DNA from 2 places in the Pseudomonas sp. HN2 genome. Region 1 is predicted to be linked to the other one. Evidence: predicted binding sites of a transcription regulator. Region 1 holds the regulator's gene; the other holds the start of a gene.
What was found. The regulator FliA, encoded in region 1, starts transcription of late flagellar genes. The targets are predictions, from matches to a motif close to CTAAAGTTTNNNNNNNNNNNGCCGNTAA.
Positions count from the first base shown of each region.

Region 1 (7,713 bases):
TCCGGCTTTCGGCCTTGAGGCGGTGTGGATCGAAATCAGCCAGCGCGCCCAGGCGCAATCGCTCGGTTACACCGTGGTTGACGCCAGCACCGTGGTCGCCACGCACTTGAACCAGATTCTGTACAAGCACTCCAGCGAGTTGATCGGCCACGAAGAAGTGCAGCAACTCATGCAATTGCTGGCCAAGAGCTCGCCGAAACTGGCTGAGGAGCTGGTGCCGGGCGTGGTTTCGCTGTCGCAGTTGCTCAAGGTCCTGCAAGCGCTGCTCTCCGAACACGTGCCGGTGCGCGACATTCGCAGCATCGCCGAAGCGATCGCTAACAACGCCGCCAAGAGTCAAGATACCGCCGCTCTGGTCGCCGCTGTGCGGGTCGGCGTATCCCGCGCCATCGTCCAAAGCATTGTAGGCACTGAGTCCGAGCTGCCTGTGATCACATTGGAACCAAGGTTGGAACAGATATTGCTCAATAGTCTGCAGAAGGCAGGACAAGGCTCGGAAGAGGGCGTTCTGCTGGAGCCAAGCATGGCCGAGAAGCTGCAACGTTCGTTGATCGAAGCGGCCCAGCGGCAGGAAATGCAAGGCCAACCGGTGATCCTGCTGGTAGCAGGCCCGATTCGCGCGATGCTCTCGCGCTTCGGCCGCCTCGCAGTCCCTGGGCTGCATGTGCTGGCCTACCAGGAAGTACCGGACAACAAGCAAGTGACCATCGTTGCGACAGTAGGGCCCAACGGCTGAGGTAGTGGTTTATGCAAGTTAAGCGTTTTTTCGCCGCCGATATGCGTCAGGCCATGAAGCTGGTTCGCGATGAGCTGGGCGCTGATGCCGCCATCATCGGCAACCGCCGCATCGCCGGCGGCGTCGAGTTGACGGCGGCACTGGATTACAAGTTGTCGGCGCTGGCGCCGCGGGTTCCGAACATGGAGCTCGAAGACGAACTGCGCAAGACCCAGTCGCGCATCGTCACCGCCCAGGCCGAACTGAGCCTGCGTGGCGAAGCCGACGGCAACACCAATCAGCAATTGTTCGCCGGGCTGCCATTGACCGCAGGCCTGCCGCTGACCGCTGCCGAGCCGCTGAGCGAGCCGACCTACGCTGCCCCGGCGCGTCCGGCCGCAGCGCCTGCGCAGGCCTCGGCGGGTGTCGATCCGCGTGCGCTGGATTCGATGCGTTTTGAATTGAATAGCCTGCGCGAGCTGATGGAAGTGCAGCTCGGCACCCTGGCCTGGAATCAGCTGCAAGGCAGCCGTCCGGCTCAGGCCAATCTGTATCGCCGTTTGCAGCGCATCGGCCTGTCGGGCCCGCTGTCGCGTGATCTGTTGGCGCTGATCACCGATATCGAAGAGCCGCGTCAGGCCTGGCGCATGCTGCTCGCGCATCTGGCGCGGATGATTGCCGTACCGGAAGTCGAGCCGCTGGAAGAGGGCGGTGTGATTGCCATGGTCGGCCCGGCCGGCATGGGCAAGACCACCACGCTGGCCAAGCTTGCCGCGCGTTATGTGCTCAAGTACGGCGCGCAGAACGTTGCGCTGGTGAGCATGGACAGCTTCCGCATCGGCGCGCAGGAACAACTGAAAACCCTCGGGCGCATTCTCAACGTGCCGGTGACCCACGTCGATCCGGGCCAGTCGCTGGTTCAGGCATTGGATCCACTGCTACGCAAACGCGTGGTTTTGATCGATACTGCCGGGCTGCAAGCCAGTGATCCGGCGTTGCGCATGCAGCTTGAGAGTCTGGCCGGGCGTGGCATTCGCTCGAAAAATTATCTGGTACTGGCAACCACCAGCCAGAAACAGGTTCTAACCGCCGCTTATCACAGTTACAAGCGTTGCGGGCTGGCCGGTTGCATCCTGACTAAACTGGATGAAACGGCCAGTCTCGGCGAAGTGTTGAGCCTGGCGATCAGTCATGAATTGCCGGTCGCGTACCTGACCGATGGCCCACGGATTCCGGATGATCTGCATCTGCCGCGCCGTCATCAACTGGTCAGCCGCGCCGTCAGCGTGCAAATGCAGGAAGAACCCAGCGAAGAAGCCATGGCTGACATGTTCGCTGATATCTATCACAGCCCGACCAAGCAGGTTGGCTGAGGTAATCATGAACAGTTTTTGTACCTACATCGATGGTCTGCCACGCATTGTTCCGATCGGGAACGCGCAGCCAGTAATGTGGCCTCCGTCTATGCAAGACAAGGTAAAGAAATAACATGGGCAGCATGCATCCCGTACAGGTGATCGCGGTGACCGGCGGCAAAGGTGGCGTCGGCAAGACTAACGTGTCAGTGAACTTGTCGCTGGCGCTGGCAGAGCTTGGCCGTCGGGTCATGCTGCTGGACGCCGACCTGGGCCTGGCCAACGTCGACGTTCTGCTGGGGCTGACGCCCAAGCGCACACTGGCTGACGTGATCGAAGGCCGTTGCGAATTGCGCGACGTGCTGTTGCAGGGCCCGGGCGGGATTCGCATCGTGCCGGCGGCCTCCGGCACGCAGAGCATGGTGCACCTGAGCCCGGCGCAACACGCCGGCCTGATCCAGGCGTTCAGCGACATCGGCGACAATCTCGACGTGCTGGTGATCGACACCGCTGCGGGTATTGGTGACTCGGTAGTCAGTTTCGTTCGCGCCGCGCAAGAGGTGTTGCTGGTGGTCTGCGACGAGCCGACTTCGATCACCGACGCTTACGCGCTGATCAAGTTGCTCAATCGCGACTACGGCATGAACCGCTTCCGCGTGCTGGCCAACATGGCGCAGAGCCCGCAGGAAGGGCGCAACCTGTTCGCCAAGTTGACCAAGGTCACGGATCGCTTCCTCGACGTCGCCCTACAATACGTCGGCGCCGTGCCGTACGACGAAAGCGTGCGCAAGGCGGTGCAGAAGCAGCGCGCCGTCTACGAAGCCTTTCCCCGTTCCAAGTGCGCGCTGGCCTTCAAGGCCATCGCCCAGAAGGTCGACACCTGGCCGCTGCCCGCCAACCCGCGCGGTCATCTGGAATTTTTCGTCGAGCGTCTCGTGCAGCAAACCGCAGGGCCTGTGATATGACCGCCAGTGGCATGAATCTTTACAAAAAGTCGGCGCGTGACGCGCAATACGAATTGATCGAGCGCTACGCGCCACTGGTCAAGCGCATTGCCTATCACTTGCTGGCACGCCTGCCGGCCAGCGTGCAGGTCGAAGACCTGATCCAGGCCGGGATGATCGGTTTGCTCGAAGTGTCGACCAAATACGACGCCAGCAAAGGCGCCAGTTTCGAAACGTACGCGGGCATTCGAATCCGCGGCGCGATGCTCGACGAAGTGCGCAAAGGGGACTGGGCGCCACGCTCGGTTCACCGCAATACCCGGATGGTCAGCGACGCAATTCGCTCGATTGAAGCTAAAACCGGCCGTGACGCTAAAGATCACGAGGTTGCGGCCGAACTCCAATTGAGTCTCGACGATTACTACGGGATTCTGAATGACACCTTGGGCAGTCGCCTGTTCAGTTTCGACGACCTGTTGCAGGACGGCGAACACGAAGGGCTGCACGAGGATGGCGCCAGTGCGCATATGGAGCCGTCACGCGATCTGGAAGATGAACGCTTCCAGGCGGCGCTGGCGGACGCGATTGCCAATTTGCCGGAGCGTGAGCGACTGGTGTTGGCGCTGTACTACGACGAAGAGCTGAACCTCAAGGAAATCGGTGAGGTCCTTGGCGTCAGTGAATCGCGGGTCAGCCAGTTACACAGCCAGTGCGCGGCCCGCTTGCGGGGGCGTTTGGGGGAGTGGCGAGCGCGCTGAAGGCAGTGTGGGGACACTGCGAAACGAGGCTGGTGCGGTGATGAGCGGCGCCGGTCTCGATCCGTTGTGCTCCAGACAAACTTTAAGTGCTGCGCCGATTGATTGAAGTGGCGCGTCCAGGTGCTGGGCGCGTTTAAGACTGCTTGGAGGTCGAATTGAACAAAGACATGAAAATCCTCATCGTTGATGACTTCTCAACGATGCGGCGGATCATCAAGAACCTGCTGCGCGATCTTGGGTTCACCAACACCGTCGAGGCCGACGATGGCACCACTGCCATTCCGGTGCTCAACAGCGGCAGCATCGACTTTCTGGTAACGGACTGGAACATGCCGGGCATGACCGGTATCGACCTGCTGCGTCACGTGCGTGCCGATGAAAAACTCAAGCACCTCCCGGTGTTGATGGTGACTGCCGAAGCCAAGCGCGAGCAGATCATCGAGGCCGCACAGGCCGGTGTGAACGGTTACGTGGTCAAACCTTTCACGGCTCAAGCGTTGAAAGACAAAATCGAGAAGATTTTCGAACGCATCGGCTGATGAATGCGCGGGGGAGCTATGGAGCATAACGAATCTTCACAGGGCGATTTTGAATCGACCCTGAAAAAACACGCGGTCGAACTGGTCGAAAGCCTTGAAAAAGGCAGGTTCGGCGACGCGGTGCAACTGATCCATGAGCTCAATCAGACCCGTGACCGCGGCCTGTATCAGGAAGTGGGCAAGCTCACACGTGAACTGCACAGTGCGATCGTCAATTTCCAGATCGATCCGCACATGCCGCAGGCCGAGGAAGTGTCGCAAATCACCGACGCGACCGAACGCCTGGGCTACGTGGTCAAGCTGACGGAAGCCGCGGCCAACCGCACCATGGATCTGGTGGAAAGCGCCACGCCGGTGGTCAACAGTCTGGCTGATGAAGCGCAGACGTTGAGTGCCGATTGGGGTCGCTTCATGCGTCGCGAGGTCGGGGCTGAAGAGTTCCGCGAACTGGCGCGCCGGGTCGACGGTTTTCTGTCACGCAGCAGCACGGACAACCGTGCGGTGTCGAGCAATCTCAACGACATCCTGCTGGCTCAGGATTACCAGGACCTCACCGGTCAGGTGATCAAGCGCGTGACCCAACTGGTCACCGAAGTCGAAAGCAATCTGCTCAAACTCGTGCTCATGGCCAGTCAGGTCGACCGCTTCGCGGGCATCGAACATGACCGCGCCGCAATGCTCGCCGAAAAAGATCCACAAAAACATCTCTCGCAGGGTGAAGGTCCGCAGATTCATGCCGATAAACGAGAAGACGTTGTGTCCGGTCAGGACGATGTGGACGATTTGCTATCCAGCCTTGGATTTTGAAGTTAGGTTTTTAGACCTGTTAGGAGCACCCCATTAATGAGCTTCGGCGCCGATGAAGAGATCCTTCAGGATTTCCTGGTTGAGGCCGGCGAGATTCTTGAGCAACTGTCCGAACAACTGGTCGAGCTGGAAAGCCGCCCGGATGATGCAGATCTGCTCAATGCAATTTTTCGCGGTTTCCACACTGTAAAAGGGGGCGCCGGCTTCCTTCAGCTCAATGAGCTGGTGGAGTGCTGTCACATCGCCGAAAACGTGTTCGACATCCTCCGTAAGGGTGAGCGTCGCGTTGATGCAGAACTGATGGACGTTGTGCTCGAAGCACTGGACGCGGTGAACAGCATGTTCAGCGAAGTCCGTGAGCGCGCACCGATCACCGCCGCCACGCCGGAACTGCTGGCCGCGCTGGCGCGTCTGGCCGAGCCGCAATCGGCGGATGAAGCCGTGGCCGCACCGGTGGAAGTGGTCGAAGAACCGGTCGCCGAAAGCGCATCGGAAGACATCACCGACAACGAATTCGAACAACTGCTGGACTCGCTGAATGCCGTCAAGGCGCAAGCCGAGGCCCCGGCCGCTCCTGTGGCATCCGCGCCGGTTGCCGACACGGCGGCCAGCGATGAAATCACCGACGCCGAATTTGAATCGCTGCTCGATCAACTGCACGGCAAAGGCCAGTTCGCTGTCGATGCAGTCGCTCCGGCGCCAGCAGCAGCGGCTCCGGCCGCGCCTGCTGCGGGCGACAGCTCGGACATCACCGACGACGAATTCGAAGCGCTGCTCGATCAGTTGCACGGCAAGGGCAACTTCGCCGTAGACGCGCTGGAATCGGCGATCGCTTCGGCGCCGGCAGCCCCTGCTGCACCGGCCGCCGCTGCGGCCGGTAGCGACCTGATCAGCGATCACGAATTCGAATCGCTGCTCGACGAATTGCACGGCAAAGGCAAGTTTGACGCCGCTGCGGCGACTGCCGGCTCCGCATCAAGCGTCGCCACGCCAGCCGCGAAAGCTCCGGCCGCCGCTGCTGCGCCGAAACCTGCGGCCAAGCCTGAACCGAAAGCCGAGGCGCCGAAACCGGCCGCCGCTGCTGCTCCGGCTCCGGCCCGCGCGCCAGCCGCTGCACCGGCAGAAAAACCGGCCAGCGAAGCAGAAACTACCGTGCGCGTCGACACCGCGCGGCTCGACGAGATCATGAACATGGTCGGCGAGCTGGTGCTGGTGCGTAACCGTCTGGTGCGCCTGGGCCTCAACAGCGGCGACGAAGCCATGTCCAAGGCCGTGTCGAACCTCGACGTGGTCACCGCTGACCTGCAGACCGCCGTGATGAAGACGCGGATGCAGCCGATCAAGAAGGTCTTCGGGCGCTTCCCGCGTCTGGTTCGCGACCTCGCGCGGCAACTGAAGAAAGAGATCAACCTGGAACTGGTGGGTGAAGAAACCGACCTCGACAAAAACCTTGTCGAGGCTCTGGCCGACCCGCTGGTCCACTTGGTGCGCAACGCTGTCGACCACGGCATCGAGTCGCCGGAAGAACGTGAAGCGTCGGGCAAGGCCCGTGGCGGTCGCGTGGTGCTGGCGGCCGAGCAGGAAGGCGACCACATCCTGCTGTCGATCTCCGACGACGGCAAAGGCATGGACCCGAACGTCCTGCGTTCGATCGCGGTAAAACGCGGTGTGATGGACAAGGACGCAGCCGATCGCCTGAGCGATACCGAGTGCTACAACCTGATTTTCGCCCCGGGTTTCTCGACCAAGACCGAGATCTCCGACGTGTCCGGCCGTGGTGTCGGCATGGACGTGGTCAAGACCAAGATTTCCCAGCTCAACGGTTCGATCAACATCTACTCGACCAAGGGCCAGGGCTCGAAGATCGTCATCAAGGTGCCGCTGACGCTGGCGATCATGCCGACGCTGATGGTCATGCTCGGCAATCAGGCGTTCGCGTTCCCGCTGGTCAACGTCAACGAAATCTTCCACCTCGACCTGTCGACCACCAATGTCGTCGACGGTCAGGAAGTGGTGATCGTGCGCGACAAGGCGCTGCCATTGTTCTACCTCAAGCGCTGGCTGGTCAGCTCCGCCGCTCACGAAGAGCAGCGCGAAGGCCATGTGGTGATTCTTTCGGTGGGCACTCAGCGGATCGGCTTCGTCGTCGATCAACTGGTCGGCCAGGAAGAAGTGGTCATCAAGCCATTGGGCAAAATGCTCCAGGGCACTCCGGGCATGTCCGGCGCCACCATCACCGGTGACGGCCGCATTGCGCTGATTCTCGATGTTCCAAGCATGCTCAAGCGTTACGCCACAAAGCGTATTTGAATCCGGGACGGCGGCGCGATGACGCGCCGCTGCACCTAATGGAGTGTTTATGGCAGTCAAAGTCCTGGTGGTGGACGATTCGGGTTTTTTCCGCCGCCGCGTCTCGGAAATTCTTTCGGCGGATCCGAGCATCCAGGTGGTCGGCACGGCCACCAACGGTAAAGAGGCGATCGATCAGGCCATGGCCCTCAAGCCTGACGTGATCACCATGGACTACGAGATGCCGATGATGGACGGCATCACGGCGGTGCGGCACATCATGCAGCGCTGCCCGACCCCGGTGTT
Region 1 is NZ_CP085885.1:1,723,222-1,730,934, forward strand. Features, by position in the region: gene flhA (flagellar biosynthesis protein FlhA) at 1-736, shown strand, start outside; gene flhF (flagellar biosynthesis protein FlhF) at 748-2,088, shown strand; gene fleN (flagellar synthesis regulator FleN) at 2,205-3,035, shown strand; gene fliA (RNA polymerase sigma factor FliA) at 3,032-3,772, shown strand; gene LIS66_RS07585 (chemotaxis response regulator CheY) at 3,940-4,311, shown strand; gene LIS66_RS07590 (protein phosphatase CheZ) at 4,330-5,118, shown strand; gene LIS66_RS07595 (chemotaxis protein CheA) at 5,155-7,428, shown strand; gene LIS66_RS07600 (protein-glutamate methylesterase/protein-glutamine glutaminase) at 7,478-7,713, shown strand, end outside.

Region 2 (7,713 bases), 3.0 Mb from region 1:
ATGTCACCACTTCACAGTTATAAGTATCCTGCAGCCACTTGAGGATCACCGAAGTGTCCAGGCCGCCGGAATACGCCAGAACGACCTTGTTTACGTCCGCCATGCCATCACTCCACGGGGTTCTACGGAAAGCCGGGGAGTCTACCGCTCAAACGCGATAATTTACAGAGGCGCGACAGCTTAAGACGACAAAGCGACAGAATCTGTCGAGAGCGCGACGATGACCGGCGAGTCAGGAAGTCGTTGCGGCGGTGGCTGGCGTACTCGCTTGCGGTGCTGGCGCAGGGGCTGTGGTCGGTGCCACACGCGACAATTTCACGTTGACCCGACGATTCTTCGCACGATTGGCCTTACTGGTGTTCGGCACGATCGGATACTGCTCGCCGTGGAAACGCACGGTGATCTGCGATTCCTGGATGCCGTTGGCCTTGAAGAAATCAACCACCGCCAGCGCCCGGCGGCGCGACAGTTCGCGGTTGGTCAGGCGATTGCCGCTGTTGTCGGAATGGCCATCGAGTTCGATGTGGTTCACCGTCGGATCGGCCTTCATGTAATCGAGCATCACCTGCAGTTTGGCCTTGGCAGCCGGGTCCAGATCAACGCCTTCGCCGGGGAAGCCGATCTGCGACTGTTTGATCTGGTCGAAATTCTGCGGCAGCAGCTTCGCTACACAGGTCTGGTAATCGTTGAACGCCTTGCTGAATTTCACCGGCAACAGACGCACTTCGGAGACGCGGCCATCGCCAGAAGCACGGCGTACCACCGGGCTGCGGCCGTCCAGCAGGCCGCTGATCAATCCACCGGCCTGCGATTGCGAGCTGTTGAACAACACGTTGCCACTGCCCAGGCGCACAGAGCCCAGGTTGATGTCGCCACGCCCCGGCTGCCACGGTGCAGCCGCCGCGAGCAAGGTTGCCGAACCGCCGCCAAGCATGGCGTTGTAGGCGTTCAGACGAAAGATCGCCTGCTCACCGGCCTTGCGCACGAACTCGCCCGAGCCGAAATCGGTGATCGGCTGGGTCAGGCGGCATTCGAACTGGTCGCCGGCGACCGTCCACTCAATGTTCTCCAGACGGGTCTGGTAGGTCAGCGCCATCGCGGGGAGGCTGGCAAACACACTGAGCAGGGCTAAATAACGCTGGCGCACGGGAGGCTCCATTGGCTTGTGAAACACAAACACCGATTCACACAATGTTTACGGCATACCTTCGGGATATCGGACGCTCGTGGCAAAACTTGATAGCGGGTGCCTGCAAGAGTCTTTTCCGGTAGCATTCGCCTCAGTTTGACCCGCCTGGAATCCCCTCATGTCCGACCGCCTGACCCTGCTGCGTCCCGACGACTGGCACATCCATCTTCGCGATGGTGCCGTGTTGACCAATACCGTTGCCGATGTGGCCCGCACCTTCGGGCGCGCGATCATCATGCCGAACCTGGTACCGCCGGTGCGCAACGCCGCCGAAGCCGACGGCTATCGTCAGCGCATTCTCGCTGCCCGCCCGGCCGGCAGTCAGTTCGAACCGTTGATGGTGCTGTACCTCACCGACCGCACCCAACCGGAAGAAATTCATCAGGCCAAGGCCAGCGGTTTCGTGTACGCCGCCAAGCTTTACCCGGCCGGCGCCACCACCAACTCCGATTCCGGCGTAACCAGTATCGACAAGATCTTCCCGGCGCTGGAAGCCATGGCCGAAGTCGGCATGCCGCTGTTGATCCACGGTGAAGTCACCCGTGGCGATGTCGATGTGTTCGATCGCGAAAAGATCTTCATCGATGAGCACATGCGCCGCGTGGTCGAGCGCTTCCCGACGCTGAAAGTGGTGTTCGAACACATCACCACCGGCGACGCCGTGCAGTTCGTCAACGAGGCCTCGGCCAATGTTGGCGCGACCATCACCGCGCATCACCTGCTGTACAACCGCAACCACATGCTGGTAGGCGGGATTCGGCCGCACTTCTACTGCCTGCCGATCCTCAAGCGCAACACCCATCAGGAAGCCTTGCTCGACGCCGCCACCAGCGGCAGCGCCAAGTTCTTCCTCGGCACCGACTCGGCGCCCCACGCCCAGCACGCCAAGGAAGCCGCTTGCGGCTGCGCCGGTTGCTACACCGCCTACGCCGCCATCGAGATGTACGCCGAAGCGTTCGAACAACGTAACGCGCTGGACAAGCTCGAAGCCTTCGCCAGCCTCAACGGCCCGCGCTTCTACGGCCTGCCGGCGAATACCGATCGCATCACCCTGGTCCGCGAAGAATGGACCGCCCCGACCAGCCTGCCATTTGGCGAGCTGACCGTTATCCCGCTGCGCGCCGGTGAAAAACTGCGCTGGCGCCTGCTGGAGGAACACGCGTGAGTGAAGACAATTTTGACGATGAGCTGGACGGTCAAGGTGGCGGCGGCGGTTCCCGTCACCCGATGGCAGCACGTTTTCGCGGCTACCTGCCGGTTGTCGTCGACGTAGAAACCGGTGGCTTCAACGCAGCCACCGACGCCCTGCTGGAGATTGCCGCGACCACCATCGCCATGGATGAAAAGGGTTTCGTGTACCCGGATCACACCTACTTCTTCCGCGTCGAGCCATTCGAAGGTGCGAACGTTGAAGCGGCAGCGCTGGAGTTCACCGGAATCAAGCTTGATCACCCGCTGCGCATGGCCGTCAGCGAGGAAACCGCGCTGACCGACATCTTCCGTGGCATCCGCAAGGCGCTGAAAGCCAACGGCTGCAAACGGGCGATTCTGGTCGGGCACAACAGCAGCTTCGATCTGGGCTTTCTCAACGCGGCAGTCGCGCGGCTGGACATGAAGCGCAACCCGTTCCACCCGTTCTCCAGCTTCGACACCGCGACCCTGGCGGGTCTGGCATACGGTCAAACCGTGCTGGCGAAAGCCTGTCAGGCGGCTGGCATCGATTTCGACGGTCGTGAAGCGCACTCGGCGCGCTACGACACCGAAAAGACCGCCGAGCTGTTCTGCGGCATCGTCAATCGCTGGAAGCAGATGGGCGGATGGGAAGACTTCGACGACTGATCCTCGGCGAACAAATCCCGCGCATGAAAAAACCGGCCACTTGGGCCGGTTTTTTTGTACCTCGACGTTGCGCCTTACAGGGCAGCAGCGTTCTCGGTCAGGTAAGCCGCAACGCCTTCTGGCGAAGCGTTCATGCCTTTGTCGCCTTTCTTCCAGTTGGCCGGGCAGACTTCGCCGTGCTCTTCGTGGAATTGCAGAGCGTCGACCAGACGGATCAGCTCTTCCATGTTACGGCCCAGCGGCAGGTCGTTGATGATCTGCGAACGGACAATGCCTTTGTCGTCGATCAGGAACGCGCCACGGAAAGCCACGCCGCCTTCGGACTCAACATCGTAGGCCTTGGCGATGTCGTGCTTCATGTCGGCAGCCATGGTGTATTTCACCTGGCCGATGCCGCCATTGTTCACTGGAGTGTTGCGCCAGGCGTTGTGGGTGAAGTGCGAGTCGATCGACACAGCGATCACTTCCACGTTGCGTGCCTTGAAGTCAGCCATGCGGTTGTCCAGAGCGATCAGCTCGGACGGGCAGACGAAGGTGAAGTCCAGTGGGTAGAAGAACACCAGGCCGTATTTGCCTTTGATGGCCGAGGACAGGGTGAAGCTGTCAACGATCTCGCCATTGCCGAGTACGGCCGGGACGGTGAAGTCTGGGGCTTGTTTGCCTACGAGTACGCTCATTGATATCTCCTGGTGTAAAAACTTGAAGTTCAGGGTCCGGGCCAGCCTGTCACCCTCAGGCGACAGCCCTGTGACACGAACCCTCTTCGCAAGGGACGACCATCATACACTGCGTATTTCGCCTGTCCGTAACGGATTTTCCCTGTTCGGTTATCCACCGCGTATTCATTGGGTAAAGCGAGCGCCTGGAAAATACCGTTCGTCAGGCGCAGGCAAATTGGCTGGGAAGCGTTCCGAAAGCACTTTGACAATCATTCTCGTTAACATTAAGATCCATCGCAATTGAGTCACAACCAGCGACGGTTCTTACTTATGTATGTTTGCCTCTGCACTGGCGTCACCGACGGACAGATCCGCGAAGCGATCTATGAAGGTTGCTGCAGCTATAAAGAAGTTCGCCAGGCCACCGGCGTCGCCAGCCAGTGCGGCAAATGCGCTTGCCTTGCCAAGGAAGTGGTGCGCGAAACCCTGACCAAGCTGCAAACCGCCCAGGCAGCGATCCCCTACCCGGTAGAATTTACTGCTGCGTAATGGCCCCCTTTTCAAAGAACCGGACTTCGCGTCCGGTTTTTTTATGCCTGAAAATCAATTGCTTAGCGTCCAGACGCGGAACACAAACATTCTTATTCCGATTAATTTTCATTTATTATTCAACAACTTAGGTTTGACACTTATAAATACCGAGCTCAAACTCCGCCTTATATACGGTTAATACAGGGCAGGACTCCGATCATGAAAGGCGACATTACAGTCATCCAGCATCTCAACAAGATCCTTGCCAATGAGCTGGTCGCGATCAATCAGTACTTCCTGCATGCGCGCATGTACGAAGATTGGGGTCTGAACAAGCTTGGCAAGCACGAATACAAAGAATCCATCGATGAGATGAAGCACGCGGACAAGCTGATCAAGCGCATCCTGTTCCTTGAAGGCCTGCCGAACGTGCAGGACCTTGGCAAGCTGCACATCGGCGAACACACCCGCGAAATGCTCGAATGCGACCTGCGCATCGAAAAGACCGGCCACGCTGACCTGAAAGCCGCCATCGCGCATTGCGAAACCGTTGGCGACTTCGGCAGCCGTGAACTGCTCGAAGACATCCTCGAGTCGGAAGAAGAACACATCGACTGGCTGGAAACCCAGCTCGGCCTGATCGACAAGATCGGTCTGGAAAACTATCTGCAATCGCAGATGGGCGAAGAATGATGTGACACTCGTCGAATCGAGACACTAAAAAAGCCCCGCCCTCTTTGGAGGTGCGGGGCTTTTTTATGCCTGGTGCGATGCAGGCAACACCACAAATCACTTGTAGGAGTGAGCCTGCTCGCGATGGCGGTGTGTCAGTCGATAGTTCAATACCTGACAGAACGCTATCGCGAGCAGGCTCACTCCTACATTGAAGCGAATCAGGCTTCGGACTTGTTCGCCGCTGCCGCTTCGACAGCCGCCTTGATGGTGCTTTGCAGCGAACCGTCTGCTGCCATCTCGGTCATGATGTCGCTGCCGCCGACCAGCTCACCGCCGACCCACAGTTGCGGGAAAGTCGGCCAGTTGGCGTATTTAGGCAGGTTGGCGCGGATTTCCGGGTTCTGCAGGATGTCCACGTAAGCGAACTTTTCACCACATGCCATCACAGCCTGCGCCGCTTTTGCGGAGAAGCCGCACTGCGGGGCATTCGGCGAGCCTTTCATGTAAAGCAGAATGGTGTTGTTGGCAATCTGCTCTTTAATCGTTTCGATGATATCCATGGAGCACCTCGGCTGAACTTTCCGACTCAGAGGTCGGCACGGTGGCGCATTGTAACGGAATCCCGAGCGCCATGCTCGGTCTCCCCGACAGACCCGCTCAAGCCGCCGCCACCGTCACCGGTACGCCATTCAATGCCGCGTTGCCCGACAATTCGTCGAGTTGACACTCGTCGGTCAGGTCGTTGGCGCTCGACCCCGGCTGGCTGCTGGCGATCACCATCTGCACGCCCGGGCGCGCGTGGCCCCAACCGTGGGGCAGGCTGACCACGCCTTTCATCATGTCGAGACTGGCGAGCACTTCCACCTCGATCTGCCCGACCCGCGAGCTCACCCGAACCCGTTGCCCGTCGACCAGACCACGGCTGGCCAGATCATCCGGATGCATCAGCAACTGATGCCGCGGCTTGCCTTTCACCAGGCGATGAAAATTGTGCATCCACGAATTGTTGCTGCGCACATGGCGGCGGCCGATCATCAACAACTCATCGGCAGCTGGCGCCCGCAAAGCGGCAAAGCGTGAGAGGTCGGCGAGGATCTCCGGCGGTGCGGCCTGAATATGCTGATTCGGCGTTTTCAGTCGCGTCGCCAGATTCGGCTTCAGCGCCCCCAGATCGATGCCGTGCGGATGATCGAACAGCGTCGCCAGCGACAGCTTGTGCTCGGACGCATCGCCATAGCGGCCCATGCGCAGGCCCATGTCGATCATCTTCGCCGGCGGCATGGTCGGTTTCAGCTCTTTGCCGGTTTTCTCGGCGAACGCCTTGGCCAGCCCGACGAAGATCTCCCAGTCATGCAGCGCGCCCTCGGGCTTGGCGAGGATCGCGCGATTGAAGCGGGTGACATTGCGCACCGCGAACAGGTTGAAGGTAGTGTCGTAATGGTCGTTTTCCAGCGCCGAGGTCGACGGCAGGATCAGGTCGGCATAGCGCGTGGTTTCGTTGATGTACAGGTCGATGCTGAGCATGAATTCCAGGCCATCCAGCGCCTGTTCCAGCTGCCGGCCGTTGGGTGTCGACAACACTGGATTGCCGGCCACGGTGATCAACGCGCGGATCTGGCCCTCGCCGTCGGTGAGCATCTCTTCGGCCAGCGCCGAGACCGGCAACTCACCACCGTATTCAGGCCGCCCGGAAACGCGGCTCTGCCATTTGTTGAAATGCCCGCCCGAGGTCGACGCCACCAGATCCACAGCGGGTTCGGTGCACAGCGCGCCGCCGACGCGGTCGAGATTGCCGGTGACCAGGTTGATCAGTTGCACCACCCAATGGCACAAGGTACCGAAGGCCTGGGTCGAGACGCCCATGCGGCCGTAGCAGACAGCACTCGGTGCGGCAGCGAAGTCGCGCGCCAACTGGCGAATCTGTTCGGCCGGCACGGCGCACAATGGACTCATGGCTTCGGCAGTGAACGACGCCACGGCAGTGCGCACCTCGCCCAGGCCTTCGACCGGCAGATGGCTGTCGCGGGTCAGGCCTTCGCTGAACAGCGTATTGAGCATGCCGAACAACAGCGCCGCGTCGCCGCCCGGGCGGACGAACACATGCTGATCGGCCATCGCTGCGGTTTCGCTGCGCCGCGGATCGACCACCACCACTTTGCCGCCGCGTGCCTGAATAGCCTTCAGGCGTTTCTCGACATCCGGCACGGTCATGATGCTGCCGTTGGAGGCCAGCGGATTGCCGCCAAGAATCAGCATGAAATCGGTGTGGTCGATGTCCGGGATCGGCAACAGCAAACCGTGGCCGTACATCAGGTAGCTGCTGAGGTGATGGGGCAGTTGATCGACTGAAGTGGCCGAGTAGCGATTGCGCGTTTTCAGCAAACCGAGGAAGTAATTGCTGTGGGTCATCAGCCCGTAGTTGTGCACGCTCGGGTTGCCTTGATAAACCGCCACCGCGTTCTGCCCATGACGCTCCTGAATCGCCGCGAGCTTGTCGGCCACCAGCGCAAAGGCTTCGTCCCACTCGATCGGCAGCCATTCATTGCCGACCCGACGCATCGGTTGGCGCAGGCGATCCGGATCATTCTGGATATCCTGCAGGGCCACGGCTTTCGGGCAGATATGCCCGCGACTGAAGGTATCAAGGGCGTCCCCCTTGATCGAGGTGATCGCGACGTTGCCATCGGTTTCTGTGGTTTCGATGGTCAGGCCGCAAATGGCTTCGCACAGGTGGCACGCACGGTGGTGAAGAGTCTTGGTCATGGCCAGTCTCTGTCTTGTTCGGGAGCGGGCAATCACGCCCGCGGGAACAAAACTATG
Region 2 is NZ_CP085885.1:4,804,104-4,811,816, forward strand. Features, by position in the region: gene LIS66_RS21230 (argininosuccinate synthase) at 1-103, opposite strand, end outside; gene LIS66_RS21235 (flagellar protein MotY) at 233-1,147, opposite strand; gene pyrC (dihydroorotase) at 1,308-2,354, shown strand; gene rnt (ribonuclease T) at 2,351-3,028, shown strand; gene LIS66_RS21250 (peroxiredoxin) at 3,103-3,705, opposite strand; gene LIS66_RS21255 (bacterioferritin-associated ferredoxin) at 4,018-4,236, shown strand; gene bfr (bacterioferritin) at 4,438-4,911, shown strand; gene grxD (Grx4 family monothiol glutaredoxin) at 5,112-5,453, opposite strand; gene LIS66_RS21270 (molybdopterin oxidoreductase family protein) at 5,551-7,656, opposite strand.
Region 2: LIS66_RS21235 (flagellar protein MotY) is a predicted target of FliA. The motif match lies at 1,214-1,241, and genes of this name have one in related genera.